Regions from separate parts of the Methylocystis sp. S23 genome, predicted to be linked through region 1. Evidence: predicted binding sites of a transcription regulator. Region 1 holds the regulator's gene; each other region holds the start of a gene.
What was found. Region 1 encodes LexA, which represses DNA repair genes until DNA is damaged. Its sites were predicted from a motif close to TGTTCNNNNTGTGTTCNG; they were not measured.
Positions count from the first base shown of each region.

Region 1 (6,296 bases):
CGCCCGCAAGCGCGTCCTCGCGCAGGAGGCGGCGCTGCGCGTCCCGATCGCCGCGCATGGCGCCGGCGACCGCCGCGACGATCTGCATGGCCGCGCGCTGCGGCGTCGAGCGCGTCAAGGCGACGAGCGCGCGCACGCGGTCCGTATCGTGGGAAATCGCGGGATCGGCGCAAAGGAAAATGCGGACGGCTGCGTCGGGATCGACGCCGAGCGCCGCCAGCGCCAGGGCGAGCGCTTCGCCGCTCGCGTCGGAGACGATGGCGCGGGCGCGCTCCTTGCGGCATTCCAGCGCGTCGGCGATCAGCCCCGCCATGGCGTCGCGGTCGCGGCGCGCGGCCGCGCCTTCGAGGCGCCGCACGAAGGCCGTTTCGGCGCGTTGTATCTCCGGAAGCCCGGACGACAGCGCGCGCCGGCAGGCGTTGAGAATGATCCCGGTGCGCTCCAGCCGCGTCGCCGCGAGGAAAAGCGCCTCGGGATCGATCGCGCGGTCGTCGCGGTCGAGCAGGATGCGCGCGAGCGTCCTGTCGTCCCGCGCCGCCTGCATCAAGGCGCGGCGCGCCGCCTGATCGAGATGCGCGGACCAATTGGCCGCGAGCGCGCGCAGCACTTCCGGCTCGCCGCGCTGGGCCAGCGCATCCACCATCTCACGATCGAGATCCTTGCGTCTGGCGAGCGCGCAGGCCAGCGCCGGCGCTCCGAGCTGCGCCGTCGCGAGCAGGCCGTCGCGCGGCGTTTCGGGCGAGAACTCCAAGGCCAGCTCCGCGCAGGCGCCGCCCTTCTCCAGAAGCCGCGCAAAAATCGACCGCGGCGTTTCCGCATGAAAACAGAGAGGCCGGGCGACGCGCGCGACGGAATCGGCGTCGACGATGTCGATGAGTCCGAGCGCCAATTGCTCGAACTGCCGGACGTCGCCGATCGGATGCGTGGGTCTTTCGACGAACTGGTCGACAATGGCCCGCAGAAGCGAGGCGTCGACGATTCGCCGCGGACTCTTCTCTGATTGCATTGACCCGCCACTCACTCAAATGCTTACGCGATCATGGCTTGTAATTTAGCATCGGGACGTTGACGGAACATTAACCCTCGCCGGCCCCTAATCCCGGTAACGGTCGATTCACTTTTGGCCGCAGCGGTGCGGAGAGGTCGAAAATGGGGGAGGTCGTCGCCTTCCGAATGCGCGGGAAAAGCGCCCGCGAAAAAAGCGGGCCGCCGGCGGGCGACGCGCAGATTCTTTTCTTCCTTGGCGTGCGCTACGCGCGGATAGACGACTCGCAGGACGCGCGCGGGACGCTCTCGCCCGATCATGGCGCGGGCGACGGTCCGCGCGGCGGCAAGAAGCGCAAGAGCCGCGCGCGGGCTTAAGCCCCTCGCCCGCCTCACATTCTTCGAGGCTCGACCGTAGCGGTGGCGCGCGCCCTTCTTCCGCATTAATCTTTGCCGAGGTCATTTCCTTGAGGCTTTGAGGTGAGCGACGCGACGCGCGTGGCCGAGCATGACGAAGGCGGGGGCGGCGCGCTCGCTTTATCGCTCGCGCCGCGCTTGCGGAGGCTCTCGGCCTCTCTGCGCGACGCATATGCGCGGGAAACCGAACTTCGCCGGCCCTTTCTTTGGCGCGCGGTCGCGGCCGGCGGCGGGGTCGTCCTTTATTTCGCGGCGGAGCGCGAGCCGCCCCTGCCGCTTTGCTTCGGCGCGCTCGCCCTGGCCGCCCTGCTCGCCTTCGCAACGAGACGCAATGCGCGCGCCCACGCGCTGTTTCTCGCGCTCGCTTTCGTCGCCGCGGGCTTCGCCGCCGGCGCCTGGCGCGCGGCGCGCGTCGCCGCGCCCATCGTGCCGCGCATCGCGATCGCCGAGCTGACCGGCTTCGTCGAGGAGATCGATCTGCGTCCCGCGGGCGCGCGTTTCATCCTGCGGGTGGCGAGCGCGGAAGGCCTGCCTGGCGGCGCCATGCCGGCGCGCGTGCGGCTTACGACTCGCGGCGAGCCGGGCTTCGCGGCGGGGGATTTCATCGCCCTGAAGGCGCGGCTGACGCCGCCGGCGCGCGCGGCGCTGCCTGGCGGCTATGATTTTGCGCGCGACGCCTATTTTGCAAGGCTCGGCGGCGTCGGCAACGCGCTCGGGCGCGTCGAAACGATGCCCCCGCCGGACCCGCCGCCTTTGTCGCTGCGTTTTTTCGCCGCCGTCGACCGCGTGCGGAACGCCCTCGCGTCGCGCGTCTACAAAACCATTGGCGGCGACGCCGGCGCGATCGCCGCCGCCATGGTGACCGGCAAGCGCGATTATCTTTCCGAAAGCGCGAGAGACCTCATCCGCCGCGCCGGCATTTTCCACATCGTCACCATTTCCGGCATGCAGATGACGCTCGTCGCCGGCATCTTCTTCGTCGGCTTCCGGCGGCTTCTGGCGACGTCGGAGACGCTCGCCCTGAACTACCCCATCAGGAAATGGGCGGCGGCGCTCGCGATCGTCGGCGCCGTCCTCTATGACATCGGCACGGGCTCGCGCGTCGGCACGGAGCGCGCGCTGGTCATGACGGTCATCATGCTCGCCGCCGCGCTGTTCGACCGGCCATCGCTCTCAATGCGCAATCTCGCGCTCGCGGCCTTCTTCGTCATCGCCTTCGAGCCGGAGGCGATTCTCGGCGCGAGCTTCCAGCTTTCCTTCGCGGCGGTCGCGGCGCTCATCGCGGTCTATGAATGGCGCGGCGACTATCTCTCGGGGAGCCGCGCGCAAGCGTCCGCCCCCGGCCTCTCCAGCCGCATGTCCGAATGGCGCGAGGAGCTTGTTGAGCGCATGCTGCACGGCCCGGGCGCCGCATTGGCGGCGACGCTGTGCGCGACCTCCGCCACCGCCGCCTTCATGGCGAACGACTTTCACGAAATCAGCCCCTATGTGCTGATCGGCAATCCGCTCACCCTCGCCGTCATCGAATTCTTCGCCGTGCCCTGCGCGCTGATCGGCGCGGCGCTCTATCCCTTCGGGCTCGACGGCTTCATCTGGCGTTATCTCGAGATGGGCATCCATCTCGTGACCTGGCTCGCGGGGCTGATCGCCGCCGCGCCTGGCGCAAGCCTTCACGTGCGCGCCTTCGCGCCCTGGGCCATCCTGTTTCTCGCCCTCGCCGTGCTCTCCATGGCGTTGTGGCGGACCTGGACGCTGCGCGCGACGGCGCTGCCGCTCGCGCTGATCGGCCTCATGGGCGCGACGAAGGGCGCGGGCTTCGACATCGCCGTGCCGGCTACGGGAGACGCCGCCGCGCTGCGCCTGCCTTCCGGAGAACTCACGCTGCTCGGCAAGAAGCCGAGCGCCTTCGCGACCGAACAATGGCTGCGCGCCGACGCCGACGCCCGCGCGGCGGCGGACGCCAAAGGCGGCGTCTCATGCGACGACGCAGGCTGCGTCGGCCGCGCAGCCGACGGCCGCGTCGTCGCGCTCGTCACGAGCCGCGCGGCCCTTTTCGAAGATTGCGCGCGCGCTTCGATCCTCGTCACGCCGCTGCGCGCGCCGGACGGCTGCGCCGCGCCGATCGTCATCGATCGGCGCAAGCTCGCGGAGACCGGCGCCGTCTCGCTGCGGCTGGAGAAGGACGGGAATGTCGCCTGGACGACGTCGCGGGGCGTCAACGAGGACCGTCCCTGGTCGCCGCGGCCGATCCACAACGCGAAGCGCGCGCCGGCGCCGGAGGAGGACGAAACGGAAGGCGCCGAACTGTCCGAACCATTGGAGTGAGCGTCGCGGCCATCGCCGCCGCAATCCGCGCCGGCCGGCCCCGTTAAGGCCGAAGACCGCCCCGGCCGCGCCATTCATCAGAAGCCTGCGCCCGCTCAATATTTCCGCAGAAGGCTCACCAGCTTGCCCTGAATGCGCACCTTGTCGGGGCCGAAGATGCGGGTCTCATAGGCGGGATTCGCCGCTTCGAGCGCAATCGAGGCGCCGCGCTTGCGCAGCCGCTTCAGCGTCGCCTCCTCATCCTCGATCAGGGCCACGACGATATCGCCCGTATCGGCGTAATCCTGCTTCTTGATGACGACGGTGTCGCCGTCGAGAATTCCCGCCTCGATCATCGAATCGCCGCGCACCTCCAGAGCGAAATGCTCGCCCGTGGAAAGCATCTCCGGCGGCAGGCTGATCGTGTGGCTGCGCGTCTGGATGGCGGAGATGGGCGTGCCGGCGGCGATCCGCCCCATGACGGGAATCGCGACCTGCTGGCTCGACTCTTCCTCGCCGCGCTCATGCAGCGGCCGGACGCGGCCGAGATTTCCCTGGATGACCGAAGGCGCGAATTTGCCGCCGCGCGGACCGCCGCCGCCGCGCGGCGTCGCCGATTCCGGCAGGCGCAGCACCTCCAGCGCCCGCGCGCGATTCGGCAGCCGGCGAATGAAGCCCCGCTCCTCGAGCGCGAGAATCAGACGGTGAATGCCGGATTTGGAACGCAGGTCGAGCGCGTCCTTCATCTCGTCGAAGGACGGCGGAACGCCTGATTCCTTGAGCCTTTCGTGAATGAAACGCAGCAGATCGCTCTGCTTCTTCGTCAACATGATCCGCCCCCGGCCACACCGCGCTCCGCTACAAACAAATCATGAACATCTATAAGCGTTCGCTGTGCGTTCCGCAAGCTTTATCGCGGGTGGGGTTAATAGAAGCTGTATGATCGCGGCAGGTCGGCGCCCGCGCGCGTCCGGCGGCGTCGCTGGCCGCTTCAGCTCGAGGCGGGAGGCGCTGACATTATGCGGCTCGATGACATGGCGGCTGCCGAGCGTCGCCCGCATATATTCCTGGATGACGAAATTCTTTTCGACCGAAAGGATAGCGTGCCCGGCCGAAATATATTGCAGCCGCTCCGCGGCGCCGTCCGCGCGCGGCTTTTGCGAGCGCCCGATAAGGAAACGCCGCCGCCTTCCTTCCGAAAGCGGCGGCGCCCAAATGTGGCTTTTGCGCGCGCGGCTATTTCTTCGTCCCGAGCGCTTTCTTGATCGACGCCGTCGGGCTGTCGTCCGAGGCCAGCGCAGACATTTCGCGGCGCTCGTCGGGCGCGAGGGATTGGGCGACGCTCGTCGTCTCGGCCTCGCGGGACTGCGCGGCGGCCTTGGCGGCGGCCATGGTCACGATGGGCGACTTGGCGGCGATCTGCGTGGCCTTCGCGCCCGCTTTCACGGGCTTCTCTTCGAGCGCGATTTCCATCGGCGCGCTCAGCGCCTCGGGGCGGCTCGCTTCGGCGACGCGCGCAAGGAAGCTCGGATGCATGCCGCCGTCCTGATAGACGACGCGCACCGGCTTCACGCTCTGGGCCAGCTCGGCGACCTTTTCCTCGTCCTTGGACGCCTTGGCGGAGACGCTCGCGATCAGGTCCGGATCGTGCTTGAGGGGCGGACAGGCGGAGAGCGGGTCCATATGGCCGGCGCCCTGGGCGTTGAAGACATAGCGGCGGCCGCAGAAAGCGACCGTCGGCTCCTCCTTCGTCACCTCGAAATGATCGTTTCCTTCCTTCAGATTCTTCCAGAAGCCGATATTGGGGTCGAGCCGGTGCTTGGCGAGATTCTCCGCCGTCATCCGGAACGGATAGGACTGCATCTGGATCGCGCGCTGGCCGCCGTTGAAGGCCGAGCGGGCGATGGCGTAGATCTCCGCGATCTGCGCGTCGGTCATGGAAAAGCAGCCGGCCGAGGAGCAGGCCCCATGGACCATGATGGTGCCGCCCGTATGCCCGAGCGCGCGGTCGAGCTGGTTCGGATAGCCGACATTGAAGGAGAGATAATAAGCGGAATTGGGGTTCATCTGCGCCGGCGCGATGGCGTAGAAGCCCTCGGGCACCTGTCGGTCGCCTTCGCGCGTCTTGGGCCCGAGCTGACCGGACCAGCGACACATGGGGAAGGTCTTGAGGTGGACATATTTGCCCTCCCCGTTCATCTTCCAGATTTCGAACTCCGCCTCTTTCTTATAGGCGCGGATCAGCATCGGCGCCTCCTTGGTCGTGCCGACCTGCGCCATCTTGGCGAGCGTCTCGGGAGGCACGGGCGCGAGCGAGCGCTGGGAAATGCCGCTATCCTGGCAAGAGGCGAGAGAAAGCCCGGCGAGAGCGGCGATGGCCGCGACCGGCTTCAAGACCCGATACTTCATGCGCTCAGCTCCCCTCTGCGCCCCGGCGCCCGCGCACATACACGCTACTGTGGCAAAACTAACACAGTCGCGTAACTCAATTCTTACCGGCGAACGCGTTTCGCCCTTTGCGTGGAAGGAGAGACAATCGCGAGATTGGGACGAGAAAGTGTTCCTGGCGCCATGCGGGACGCCGAAATCGC
Region 1 covers NZ_CM134185.1:2,829,210-2,835,505, reverse strand. The annotation lists gene ACV7JP_RS13860 (DUF2336 domain-containing protein) at 1-1,006, opposite strand, end outside; gene ACV7JP_RS13855 (hypothetical protein) at 1,150-1,362, shown strand; gene ACV7JP_RS13850 (ComEC/Rec2 family competence protein) at 1,465-3,726, shown strand; gene lexA (transcriptional repressor LexA) at 3,822-4,535, opposite strand; gene ACV7JP_RS13840 (L,D-transpeptidase family protein) at 4,942-6,114, opposite strand.

Region 2 (6,296 bases), 500 kb from region 1:
ATCGAGAAGAACCCCGAGCTTGCCCGCAAGCAGGGAGAATACGCCGTGATCGCGGCGGGCGGCCTCGTCATGCGCCGCGGGCATGACCTCTCGCGCGTGCTGCGCGTGCTCGACAGGGGGCTGAGCCTCGTGGGCGCCGAATAAACGGCAAGAAGCCCCGCCGAAGCGGGGCTTCGCCGGCGAACCTCCGGCAGGCGTCTCGAAGCGTCAGGGCGCCGAGCCCCGCCGAAGCGGGGCCGCCGGCCGGAAGTCCAGTCTATTCGCTGCGCTGGTTGCCGAGCAGGAACATCAGCGACTGGAACATGTTGATGAAGTCGAGATAGAGCGACAGCGCGCCGAAGACGCTCATCTTCTGCGTGGCCTCATAGCCGGCGCCTTCATAATACATGTCCTTGATGTTCTGAGTGTCCCAGGCGGTCAGGCCCGAGAAGATCAGAACCGACAGGATCGAAAGCGCGAACTGAAGGCCGGTCGACTGCAGGAACAGATTGACGAGGCCGGCGATCAGAAGACCCCAGACGCCCATCACGAGGAAGGAGCCGAAGGCCGAAAGGTCGCGCTTCGTCATGTAGCCGTAGAGGCTGAGGCCGCCGAAAGCCGCCGCGGTGATGAAGAAGACGCGGGCGACCGACGCGCCGGTGAAGACGAGCAGGATCCACGACATGGACAGGCCCATCACCGCCGAGAAGGCGAGGAACAGGTTGCGGGCCGTCGCCGCCGACATCGCATTCGCGCGCGCGCCGATGAAAAAGACGAAGGCGAGCGGCGAGAACATGATGATCCAGCGCAGCGGCGTCGTGTAGATCATCGAGCCGAAGGGGGACAGCGCCACCAGCTTGCCGCCGACGAATTGCGGATTGGCGAGCATGAAGACGCCAAGCGCGACGAGACCCGTCACGGCGAGGCCGAGCGTCATGTAGTTGTAGACGCCGAGCATATAGCTGCGCAGGCCCTCGTCGATCTCGGCCGTGGTCGACCGGGCGACCCCGCGGCCGTAGCCGAAGCTCGTGTTGCGGTCGTAATGAGACATAGCGATCCTCTCGATCTCCAAGGCCGGCGCGCGGCGTTCCGCCCTCGCCCGTGGCCTCAACCATTATGGCTCCCTGCAATATGGCTTGGCCCGGATGGCGAGGCAATATGCGAACGGATGAACTCTTGTTAAGATGGCGCCAGGCTTAAAGGAGCGTTCCCGCCGCCCCGGCGTGAGCGGCGCCGCCCGGTTTTTCGCGGCGAGCCTTCGCACCTGCACAATCGACAGGGCCGGAGCCTCCTGCGGCCTTGCGCGCCCGCCGGCCGGTCCTTCCCGGCCGCTCGCGGCGAGGGCGGCCCCCTGTCGCCGTTGATGTTGCAAAGCAGTATAGATGACCGATTGTCGCACCCTTGCTCATGTAAAGGAATGCGATAACATCGGAGAAACGGCGTCGCCCGACCCTCCGGGAGCGGTGGGGAATTGCGCGGCGCAAGCGAGAAATTCCTGAGCGTCGCGTGTCCTTGCCGCACGGAGACCAGGAGGAGAAGATGAGTGACGACGCCTCGACTTCGTTTCACACAATCATGAAGCCGCTGAAGCTTCTTGCCGCCGCGGGCTGCCTCGCCTTCGCGGCTTTTTCGGCTGCGCCCGCGCAGGCGCATGGCCGGCTCGGCGCCGCCGAAGGCCGCTGCCGCCTCTTCATCGGGCCGGACATCATGAACTTCACGGGCTATCTGCCCGAGGCCTCGAAGAATGAGTTCTGCGAGGACATTCCCTCCACCGGCCCCATGATCATGGTGCTCGACGCGGAGCAGGACGAGCTTCGCGACATGAAGATCGAGCTCCGCATCGTCAAGGATGTGGGCGGCGAGGACAAGGAGAACGAAAATCTCGAGGCGGTGACGGTGGCCTATCAGCCGCCCAAGAGCTATCCGACCGGAACGGTGAATTTCGAGCACACCTTCAAGGAAGGCGGCTATTTCGTCGGCATCGTGACCGTGACGGGCGATCACGGCGAGCGCTGGGTGTCGCGCTTTCCCTTCTCGGTCGACCGCACCTTCATGCGCGATCTGCCGGTCTATGTGACCCTGGGCCTCGGCGTCGTCGCGGCCTTCCTCATCTATCTCGTGCATCGCCGGCGCAACCCGCCGCCGCAGACCACGACGGCCGCGACGGCCTTCAAGACCCCGCCGACGCCGCCGGACGCCGAAGCGGAAGATGTCGGGCCGCCGCCGGCCGAGACGGGCGAGGCGAGCGCTTCCGAGGGGGCGAAGGAAGAAGATTCCGCGTCCAAGCCGGGCGACGATCACGACGACGCCGACAAATACAAGACCGCCGCCGAATAGGGCCTTCCCCGTCCGGCGGGCGATCAGACCGCCGGCGACGCCGCGCCCCTCGCGCCAAACGGCTATGCCTCATCCGCGAGCGAAGCTCGCGTCTCGAAGGACGAGGCCCGCTTTGGAGATTTGCCGGCGCGAGCTCGGCCGCCGCCCGGGGCGGCGGCCTCTTGCTTATTCGCCACCGTCGATCTGCCGGCCGATGATGGCGATGGCGCGCTCATAGACGGAGGCCGCGTTCCAGGCCTGGATCGCCGCGAAATTGGGCTCGCCCGGCTGATAGCCCGCGCCCGCCTGCCAGCCATGGGCGTGCAGGAAGTTGGCCGTGGACATGAGCGCCGCCTGGGCGTTATCGAGATTGCCGACGCCATATTGCAGAATGTTTTTCGGGAGGAACTGCGTCTGCCCGATCTCGCCATGCATGGAGCCCCGCGCATTGGGCGACAGCCGGCCATGGTCGATCAATTGCAGCGCGGCGTAGAGCTGGTCGCTGAAATATTCCGACCGGCGGCAATCATAGGCGAGCGTCGCCACGGCCGAGAGCGCGTGCTGATTGCCGTGAACGGCGCCGAAGCCGGTTTCCATGCCCCAGATGGCGAGGAGCGGCCCCGGCGGCACGCCGTAGCGGCTCTCGATCGACTGGAAGAGGCCGGCCATCGACCGCTTGAGCTGGCGCCCCTTGGCGACGATGGCGGAGGCGCCGCGCTTCTGCATGAAGCCCTCGAGCGACAAGTGGAAGCTCTTCTGCCCGCGATCGGCGCCGATCGTGGCCGAGTTGTAATGCGTGTTCAGCAGCGCGTCGACGCCCGCCGAGCCGACGCGCCCGCGCGCTTCCTCGGCGAATTCCTGCTTCCAGGCCTCGAATCCGCCGGCCCCGTTGCCGCAGCGCGCGGCTTGGGCCGGCGCGGCGCCGGCAAGCGCCGCAACAATAAGCGCCGCCGCGCCGGCGACTGGGAATTTCTGCATCGGCTGCTCCTGGGGTTTTTCCGAGACGCCGCGAGCCTAACCAATTTTGATCCGGCGGCAAACGCCGCCCGGGCGAAGGCGGCGTGTTCGTATGTTGTTCTTGCGCGCGCCGCGCCTCGATATTACCATGGCTCCGTTTCAGCTGGCGACGTTTTGGAGCGTAAACCTATGGCGGTTCGGGTGGCGACGGTCGCTTTCGAAGGCGTGGACGCGCGGCCCGTCGACGTTCAGGTCCAGATTTCCCCGGGATCGGTCGTCTTCAACGTGGTGGGGCTGGGAGACAAGGCCGTCGCCGAATCGCGGGAGCGCGTGCGCGCGGCCCTCATCGCCTCCGGCCTCGCGCTGCCGGCCAAGCGCATCACCGTCAATCTCGCGCCCGCCGACATGCCCAAGGAGGGCAGTCATTACGACCTTCCCATCGCGCTCGGCGTGATGGCGGCGATCGGGGCCATCCCCTCGGACGCGCTGGAGGGATTTGTGGCGCTCGGCGAGCTTGCGCTCGACGGGACGCTGACGCCCGTGACCGGCGCCTTGCCCGCCGCCATGGCGGCGAACGCCCGCGGGCAGGGGCTCATCTGCCCCAGGGAATGCGGACCCGAGGCGGCCTGGGCCTCGCGCGAGATGGAGGTGCTGGCGCCGCGCTCGCTCATCCAGCTCGTCAACCACATCAAGGGAACCCAGGCTCTGGCGCGGCCCGAGCCGGCGGTGCGGGCGCCGGCGGCGGATTTGCCGGACCTCGCCGACATTAAGGGGCAGGAGAGCGCCAAGCGCGCGCTGGAGATCGCGGCGGCGGGCGGCCATAATCTGCTGATGAGCGGGCCGCCCGGCGCCGGCAAGTCCATGCTCGCCGCGCGGCTCCCCTCCATCTTGCCGCCTTTGACGCCGCGCGAGCTGCTGGAAGTCTCCATGATCCATTCGGTCGCCGGCCAGATCGCGGGCGGCGCGCTCACCAACCGGCGGCCCTTCCGCGCCCCGCACCATTCCGCCTCCATGGCGGCGCTCGTCGGCGGCGGGACCCACGCCAGGCCCGGGGAGATCTCGCTCGCCCATAACGGCGTGCTGTTTCTCGACGAGCTGCCGGAGTTTCAGCCGCAGGTTCTGGACAGCCTGCGCCAGCCGCTCGAAACCGGGGAGGTCGCCGTCTCGCGCGCCAATCACCGGGCCGTCTATCCGGCGCGCTTCCAGCTCGTCGCGGCGATGAACCCATGCCGCTGCGGCCACGCCCTCGATCCGGGCTTCGCCTGCCGCCGCCAGCCCAATGAGCGCTGCGCCGCGCAATATCAGGCGCGGCTCTCCGGCCCGCTGCTCGACCGTTTCGATCTGCAGATCGAGGTTCCGGCCGTCACCGCCGCCGACCTGGTCTTGCCGCCGCCCGCCGAGGGCTCGCGCGAGGTCGCGGCCCGGGTCGCCCGCGCCCGCGCCCTGCAGCGCGCCCGCTATGAGTCCCTGGAGCTTCCGGGCGTCGCCGCCAACGCCGCCGCGCCGGCCTCGGTCATCGAGCGCGTGGCGCGGCTCGACGGGCCGGGGACCGCGCTCATCCGCGAGGCCTCGGACCGGTTCGCGCTCAGCGCGCGCGGCTTCCACCGTGTATTGAAGCTCGCCCGCACCATCGCCGATCTGGACGGCGCGGAGGAGATATCGCGCCCGCATCTCGCCGAGGCGCTCTCCTATCGCGCCGGGCTTTCGGCGGGGCGCGCGGCCGCGTGAGGCTCGCTGCGGGGAAAGCTTTATCAATCGGCCTGGGGCATGATTCGTGCGCGAGGAGCCTGCGGGGGAGCCTGATCGATGAGCGCTTGGGAAATCACCCTCATTGCCGCGCAGCTTGTCGTCCTGCTGCTGGCGGCGTCGATCTTCTTCGCCCTGCACAAGGGACGGCGCGGCGCGGCCGAGACGGAGCTGGAGCGCCTGCGCGACGAAATCTGGGAGCTGCGGGCGGCGGCCGACGCGCGCGACAAGGCGGAGGCGGCGAGCCTCGCCAAGTCGCGCTTCCTCGCGACGGTCAGCCACGAGATTCGCACGCCGCTCAACGGCGTCATGGGCCTCGCGCAGCTTCTCGCCATGACGCGGCTCGACGCCGAGCAGGCGAGCTATGTCGAGGCCATCAACGATTCGAGCCGCTCGCTCGCGCAGCTCATCGACGACATTCTCGACTTCTCCAAGATCGAGGCCGGCAAGCTCGAATTGCGGCGCGAGACCTTCGCGCTCGCGCCGCTCGTCGAGGGCGTCGTCGAATTGCTGGCGCCGCGCGCCTTCGCCAAGGGATTGGAGATCGCCAGCTTCATCGCGTCCGACGCTCGCGGCGAGATCGAAAGCGATCCCTCGCGGCTGCGGCAGGCGCTCGTCAATCTCCTGGGCAACGCAATCAATTTCACCGAAAGCGGCGGCGTGGGCCTGCGGGTCTTCCGGAACGCGGGCGCCCTGCGTTTCGAGGTGCGCGACACCGGTCCCGGCGTGCCGCCCGCCGCGCGCGACGCGATCTTCGAGGAATTCGAGCAGGGCGACGCCTCGGCGACGCGCCGCCATGGCGGCACCGGCCTCGGCCTCGCCATTTCGCGCCGTCTCGTCTCGCTCATGGGCGGCGCCCTGACCCTGGCCGAGACATCGGAAAAAGGTTCGACATTCGCCTTCACTTTGCCGGCGCCGCCGGCGCCGGACGCATCGGCGCGCCCGCTTGCCGGCGCGACCGTCCTCGTCGTCGGCGCGAGCCGCTTCGAGGCGCCCTATCTCGCCGAAGGCCTGCGCGCGGCGGGCGCCGAGGCGGCCGTCGCCGGGAATGAAGCGGACGCAATCGCGCGCCTCGGGCGGGATGGCGCGCTTGACGCCCTCATCGTCGATTGCGCGCTTGGCGAGCGGATCACCGCGCGGCTGGCGGCGGCGGCGCGGGCGGCGGGCCTGCGGCGGCTCTTCCTGCTGTTCTCGCCACTGGAGCGGCGCGCCTTCGGCGAGGCCGCGATGCGGGACTTCGACGGATGGCTGGTGAAGCCCGTGCGCGGCGCCTCCCTCGTCGCGCGGCTGTCGCAGGA
Region 2 covers NZ_CM134185.1:2,331,955-2,338,250, forward strand. The annotation lists gene ACV7JP_RS11525 (DUF2794 domain-containing protein) at 1-144, shown strand, start outside; gene ACV7JP_RS11530 (Bax inhibitor-1/YccA family protein) at 257-1,030, opposite strand; gene ACV7JP_RS11535 (hypothetical protein) at 1,519-2,316, shown strand; gene ACV7JP_RS11540 (lytic murein transglycosylase) at 2,482-3,273, opposite strand; gene ACV7JP_RS11545 (YifB family Mg chelatase-like AAA ATPase) at 3,442-4,980, shown strand; gene ACV7JP_RS11550 (ATP-binding protein) at 5,059-6,296, shown strand, end outside.
Region 2: ACV7JP_RS11545 (YifB family Mg chelatase-like AAA ATPase) is a predicted target of LexA. The motif match lies at 3,358-3,375, and genes of this name have one in related genera.

Region 3 (6,296 bases), 1.1 Mb from region 1:
TTGAGGATGATCGCGCCGCGCTGGCCCGGCTTGAGGATGAAGGCCTCGGCGCCGTCATGGACAAGGGCGGTGACGACGCCTTCGCTCTTTTCGGCGTCATAGCCCAGAAACTCCGTCGCGCCCAGCCGCTCCTTCAGCGCGAACCACAGCGTCTCCGTGGCGGTTTCGCCCGAGCCGGCCCAGGCCTTGCGGGCTTCGGCGCGCTGGCGCGCCATCGCCGCGTCGAACGCCTCCTTGTCGACGACGATGCCGCGCGGGCGCAGGGCGTCCTCGGTGAGATCCAGCGGAAAGCCGTAGGTGTCGTAGAGCTTGAAAGCCGTTTCGCCGGAGAATTTGGCGCCCCGGCCCAGCCCCGCGGTCTCCTCGTCGAGAATGGCGAGGCCGCGCGCAAGCGTGGCGCGGAAGCGGGTTTCCTCCGTCTTCAGCGTATCGACGATGAGCGCCTGGGCGCGCGCCAGCTCGGGATAGGCCTGGCCCATTTCGGCGACGAGGGTCGGCGCGAGGCGCCACATCAGCGGCTCCCGCGCGCCGAGGATCTGGGCGTGGCGCATGGCGCGGCGCATGATGCGGCGCAGCACATAGCCGCGTCCCTCGTTGGAAGGCGTGACGCCGTCGGCGACGAGGAAGGACGAGGCGCGCAGATGATCGGCGATGACGCGATGGCTCGCCGCCTGCGGGCCGGCATAGGGCGCGCCGGTAAGATCGGCCACAGCGCTCGTGAGCGCGCGGAAAAGGTCGATGTCGTAATTGGAGGTCACGCCCTGCATCAGCGCGGCGATGCGCTCGAGGCCCATGCCGGTGTCGATCGACGGGCGCGGCAGAGGCGCGCGCCGCCCCGGGGCCGCCTGTTCATATTGCATGAAGACGAGATTCCAGAATTCCAGGAAACGGTCGCCATTCTCGTCCGGGCTGCCGGGCGGGCCGCCCGCGAGCGCCTCGCCCTGATCATAGAAGATTTCGGAACAGGGTCCGCAGGGGCCGGTGTCGCCCATGCTCCAGAAATTGTCGGAACTCGCGATGCGGATGATGCGGCTGTCATGGAAGCCGGCGATCTTCTTCCACAGATCGAAGGCTTCGTCGTCGTCGTGATAGACGGTGACGAGAAGCCGGTCGACGGGGAGCTGGAACTCCTTGGCGATCAGGCCCCAGGCGAGCTCGATCGCGCCTTCCTTGAAATAGTCGCCGAAGGAGAAGTTCCCGAGCATTTCAAAGAAGGTGTGGTGGCGGGCGGTGTAGCCGACATTGTCGAGGTCATTGTGCTTGCCGCCGGCGCGCACGCATTTCTGCGCGGAGGCGGCGCGCGCCTGATGGCGCTTCTCGACGCCGGTGAAGACGTTTTTGAACTGCACCATGCCCGCATTCGTGAACATGAGGGTCGGGTCGTTATGCGGGACAAGCGAAGAGGACGCGACCTTCTCGTGGCCGTTGCGCACGAAATAATCGAGGAAGGCGGAGCGTATCTGGTTGACGCTGCTCATTTTGCGTCTCTCTGAGGCGTGATCGGGATCATTGACCGATCATATGGTGAAAGGGGTCGCCGGGCGTAAGCAGGCGCCGCGGGTTCGACCCGGAAACGCCGTCGGTTGCGCGCGATATGCCAGTCCGCAGCCAATTCGGCAATGAAAAAGGCCCGAAGACCGGGCTTTAAGAATGCGGACGAAGTCGTGTCGGCGCCCCTCGCGCTTCAAGACGCCCGCCATGCGGGCTCTCCTCGGCATGAGAGGCTTCTTTTTCTGCGCCAAACAGTTAACGCGGCTTACGAAAAAGCGGAAACCGGCCTTTCGCGGAAAGCGCGATCTAAACCTTTAGAATCGGTTGCTTATCTGCGTTAGGCGTTCCGCCTGAACGCAGCGCGCTCCATTTGCCCCATTCTAAGGAGTGAGCGAAGCTCGCGTCTCGAAGGACGAGGCCGCCCTCGGAGGCAACGAACTGAAGGGCCGAAGATCGCGCCTCGGGATGAACGCCCGCTGATTTGGGCCCCCGGAACGCCCCTCACTCGTCCCCGTCGCCATCCCCGCCGGCGTCGAGAATCTTCTCGGCGATCAGACCGGCGTTCTCGCGGATCGCCAGCTCGATGCGGGCGGCGGCGTCGGGATTCTGGCGCAGAAAGGCCTTGGCGTTTTCGCGGCCCTGACCGAGGCGCTGGCTGTCATAGGAGAACCAGGCGCCGGACTTCTCGACGACGCCGGCCTTCACGCCGAGATCGATCAGCTCGCCGACCTTGGAGACGCCCTCGCCATACATGATGTCGAACTCGACCTGCTTGAAGGGCGGAGCGACCTTGTTCTTGACCACCTTGACGCGGGTCTGGTTGCCGATCGTCTCGTCGCGCTCCTTGATCGCGCCGACGCGGCGGATGTCGAGACGGACCGAGGCGTAGAATTTCAGCGCATTGCCGCCCGTGGTCGTCTCCGGCGAGCCGTACATCACCCCGATCTTCATGCGAATCTGGTTGATGAAGATGACGAGCGTGTTGGAGCGCGAGATGGAGGCGGTGAGCTTGCGCAGCGCCTGGCTCATCAGGCGCGCCTGCAGGCCCGGCTGCACCTCGCCCATCTCGCCCTCGATCTCGGCGCGGGGCGTCAGCGCCGCCACCGAATCGACGACGAGAACGTCCACCGCGCCGGAGCGCACCAGCGTATCGGTGATTTCGAGCGCTTGCTCGCCCGTGTCGGGCTGGGAAATCAACAACTCGTCCAGATTGACCCCGAGCTTGCGGGCATAGACCGGATCGAGCGCATGTTCGGCGTCGACGAAGGCGCAGACGCCACCCGCCTTCTGCGCTTCCGCGATGACATGGAGCGTCAGCGTGGTCTTGCCCGAGGATTCGGGCCCGTAAATCTCGACGATTCGGCCGCGCGGCAGGCCGCCGACGCCCAGCGCGATGTCCAGGCCGAGCGAGCCGGTCGAAATGGTCTCGATCTCGACGGCCTTTTGATTCTTGCCGAGCCGCATGATCGAGCCCTTGCCGAAGGCGCGTTCGATCTGCGACAGGGCGGCGTCCAGCGCCTTGGTCTTGTCCACGGACGATCCTTCCACGAGGCGGAGATTGGCTTGGCTCACGGCTGAAAATCCCTTCTGGCACGATTTCAAGGGCTGGGGCAACGGCTCCCCCATTGTGCATGATTTGTTCTCAATGCCAAGTTCTTTTTCCGTTCTTTCGGCAAGGTGAGGAGGCCGATCCCCCTGAGAGCCTGAACGGCCGGCGGAGCGCCGGCGGCGGCGTCACCGGCTTCCGCATCTCATATGCAGCGGAACCGACACCGGCAGAGCCGGCGGCCTCTTTTCCCATGCCGCGACGAAATCCGCCTCCATCGCCTTCAGCGGGTCGCGGCCGTGGCGCTCGCGATATTTCTTCACCGCCGACCATGTGCTCAGAAATTTCAGCAGCTCGCCGCAGGAGCCGGCGATCTCGGCGGGAAAGACCGGCGCCTCGCGCTCGGCGAAGGGGAAAGGCAGTTCTTCATAACCGCTGAAATAATAGCGGGCGTTGTCGCCCCAGAACGGACCCAGAATGTCGGTCTTCAGCCGCTCCAGCACGTCGTCGAGCGGGCGGACCCCGGCCCAGGGCCAGTCATAGGTCCATACGGCGATGACGCCGTCCGGCTTCAGCGCCTCGCGCGCGCGCTCATAGAAGCGCGGCAGGTCGAACCAGTGGACCGAGCAGGCGCAGGCGACGAGATCAACCTGGCCCGCGAGCCTAAGATCGGCTTCGGCGGCGGCGAGGCGGTAGTCGATATTGCCGCGCCGCGGGGCCATTGCGAGCTGGCGGGGGTCGGGGTCCGTCGCGACGACGCGCGCGAAATGCGCGGCGAGGCCCTGCGCCGCCTGCCCGCTTCCCGTCCCGCAATCCCAGGCGAGCGCGCGCGACGGCGCGACGCTCGCCAGCCATTCGAAGAGCGCTCGCGGATATTGCGGCCGGAAGGCGCGATAGCCTTCCGCGTCCGCGCCGAAAAGGAGCGTCTGGCAGGGATCCAAGGCATTTTCCCCTTGGGGGAGGAAAGAGGCGCCCCCTAACGCCGGCGCGCGAAGCATAGATCACGCGGCGGCCCGACGGAATCGCCTCGTCGAAGCGTGATCGCCGCGGCCGCGCCAATCCCCTTCAGGCGCGGCTTCGCGACTCGCGCGGCCGGCGGGCGCCCGCCTCTCACGCAAGGGGCGCCCCGAAGCGGCTCCGCTCCGCCTTTCCCCTCCCGCGACCCCCGCAGCGCCGGCGGCTTCTCCGCGCGGCGCCTTTCCTTGAGGGAAAGCCGGAGCGCGACCGCAGAATTGGCCGCGCCGGCCTCTTTAAAACCCCTCAAAAGCGACACACATCTAACCCCAAGACGCGCTGCGCGGCAGGCGTCGACGGGCGGGTCGCAACGGACGCCGAGGAGGAGCGAATGGACGCTAAGATAGCAATCGAACGCAAGGCGCCCTTGCTGACGCCGGAGCAGTTCGCCAATCTGGGCGACGGCATGATCGCCTATGTGAAGGCCATGCGGTCGGAAGACGTGAACCGCCTTTACCCGCAGGCGCCGCAAATTCAGCCCGGCCTGACCATTTTCGCGCTGATCGGCGCGGACGGCGCGCCCATCGTGCTCGCCGATTCGGAAGAAGGCGCGATCGGCAACGCCCGCGAAAACGATCTGACGATGGTCAGCCTGCATTGACGTCACGCGCCGATTCGGCCTGCGGGGAGCCGGAGGGCGCCGATCTTCTTTTCAGCGGTAGATTTCCGTTCTTCCCGCCGCCATCCCCAAAGGCAGGGATTTTGCTTCCCTGGAAAAAAGGGGCGCGCGCCCCGCCATGGAGGCGTTCATGCCCACAACCGAAATCTACGCAGTCTGTCACGTAAACGACGTCGCCAAGCGCGGCGCCGTCGGCTTCGTCCTCGCGCGCCGCGACGGCGACAAGTCCGCGCCCTTTCCGATCTTCGTCCTGCGGCAGGGCAAGACCTACTACGCCTATGTCAATCGCTGCCCGCATCAGGGGGCGCGGATCGACTTTCAGCCCGGCCACTTCCTCGACCAGGGGCACCGCGCGATCATCTGCGGCAAGCATGGCGCGCTGTTCGAGCTGACCACGGGCAAATGCTATGACGGCCCATGCGCGGGCGCGGCGCTCGAAAAGATCGAATGCGTCATCGACGGCGAGGACGTCTGCATCACGGGCGTCGAGCTCGCCGAGGAGGACGGGCTCGATCGTGAGGAAAATGACGAGATGCCGCCGGTCATGATCACGTCGGACTGACCGGCCCGTCGCGCTCTCACCCCTTTCCCCGACCGCAGGCCGAGCAATCCGGAGCCGCTCCTGGATCGCTTCGTCGCAGGCCGCCAAGCCTGAGCCGGGGAAAATCGCCGTTATAGCCGCCTCCGTCATTGCGAGCGAAGCGAAGCAATCCAGGGCGTCATTACGGCTCTGGATTGCTTCGTCGGCTTCGCCTCCTCGCAATGACGGAGGGCGGCCATGCTCCTGGTCGGAGCCGGCGGAGAATCGCCGGCCGATCGCCGTCATTGGGCGCGCAGCGAGGCAATCCATAGCCGCATCACGGCCCCTGGATTGCTTCGCCGCGCTCGCAATGACGGGCGCGCAAGCGTCTCTTATCCGCCTCCGAAGAGCTGCTCGAAAATATTCTTCTCCCGCGCCGCCGGACGGCGGCCGCGCGGGGTCGGCGGGGGGACGGCGCCGGCGTTGGGGATGTCCTCCGGCGGCAGCAGCTCGTCGGCCTCCCGGGCCGCCGCGCGGCCGTGCGGCGGCGGCGGGATCGTCGCCGTCTCGTCGGGCGCGGCGGATGCGGCGTCGCCGGGCGGGGGAGCGGCGGCGCGCTTCTGGGGCTTCGCCGGCTGCGCGGGCGGCTTGTCGTCGCCGGTAAAGATGCCGATGAGATCGTCGAGCGGCCGGGCGACGACCTCTTCCGCCTCGGAGCGCCACGCCCCCGCCGGCAGGCCGGCGACGGGCGCGCCCTTGTGGGCGATCGACATATAGCGGCTCCAAATCTCGACCGGCAGATTGCCGCCCGAAGCCTTTCTGGTCGGCGACGAGTCGTCATTGCCGAGCCAGACGCCCGTGACGAGCCGGCTCGTATAGCCGATGAACCAGGCGTCGCGGAAATCCTGGCTGGTGCCGGTCTTGCCCGCCGCCTGCCAGCCCGGCAGCTCCGCCTTGCGCGCCGTGCCGGTGGCGAGCGTCTCCTGCATCATCGTGTTCATCATCGCCACATATCGCGGCTCGATCACGCGGCCGAAGGTGGAGCCCTTGCGCTGATAAAGCGTTTTGCCGCTCGCCGTCTTCACGCGCGCGATGATGTGCGGCTG
Region 3 covers NZ_CM134185.1:1,701,926-1,708,221, reverse strand. The annotation lists gene alaS (alanine--tRNA ligase) at 1-1,478, opposite strand, end outside; gene recA (recombinase RecA) at 1,993-3,063, opposite strand; gene ACV7JP_RS08445 (class I SAM-dependent methyltransferase) at 3,226-3,978, opposite strand; gene ACV7JP_RS08440 (BQ00720 family protein) at 4,383-4,652, shown strand; gene ACV7JP_RS08435 (Rieske (2Fe-2S) protein) at 4,801-5,232, shown strand; gene ACV7JP_RS08430 (transglycosylase domain-containing protein) at 5,583-6,296, opposite strand, start outside.
Region 3: recA (recombinase RecA) is a predicted target of LexA. The motif match lies at 3,118-3,135, and genes of this name have one in related genera.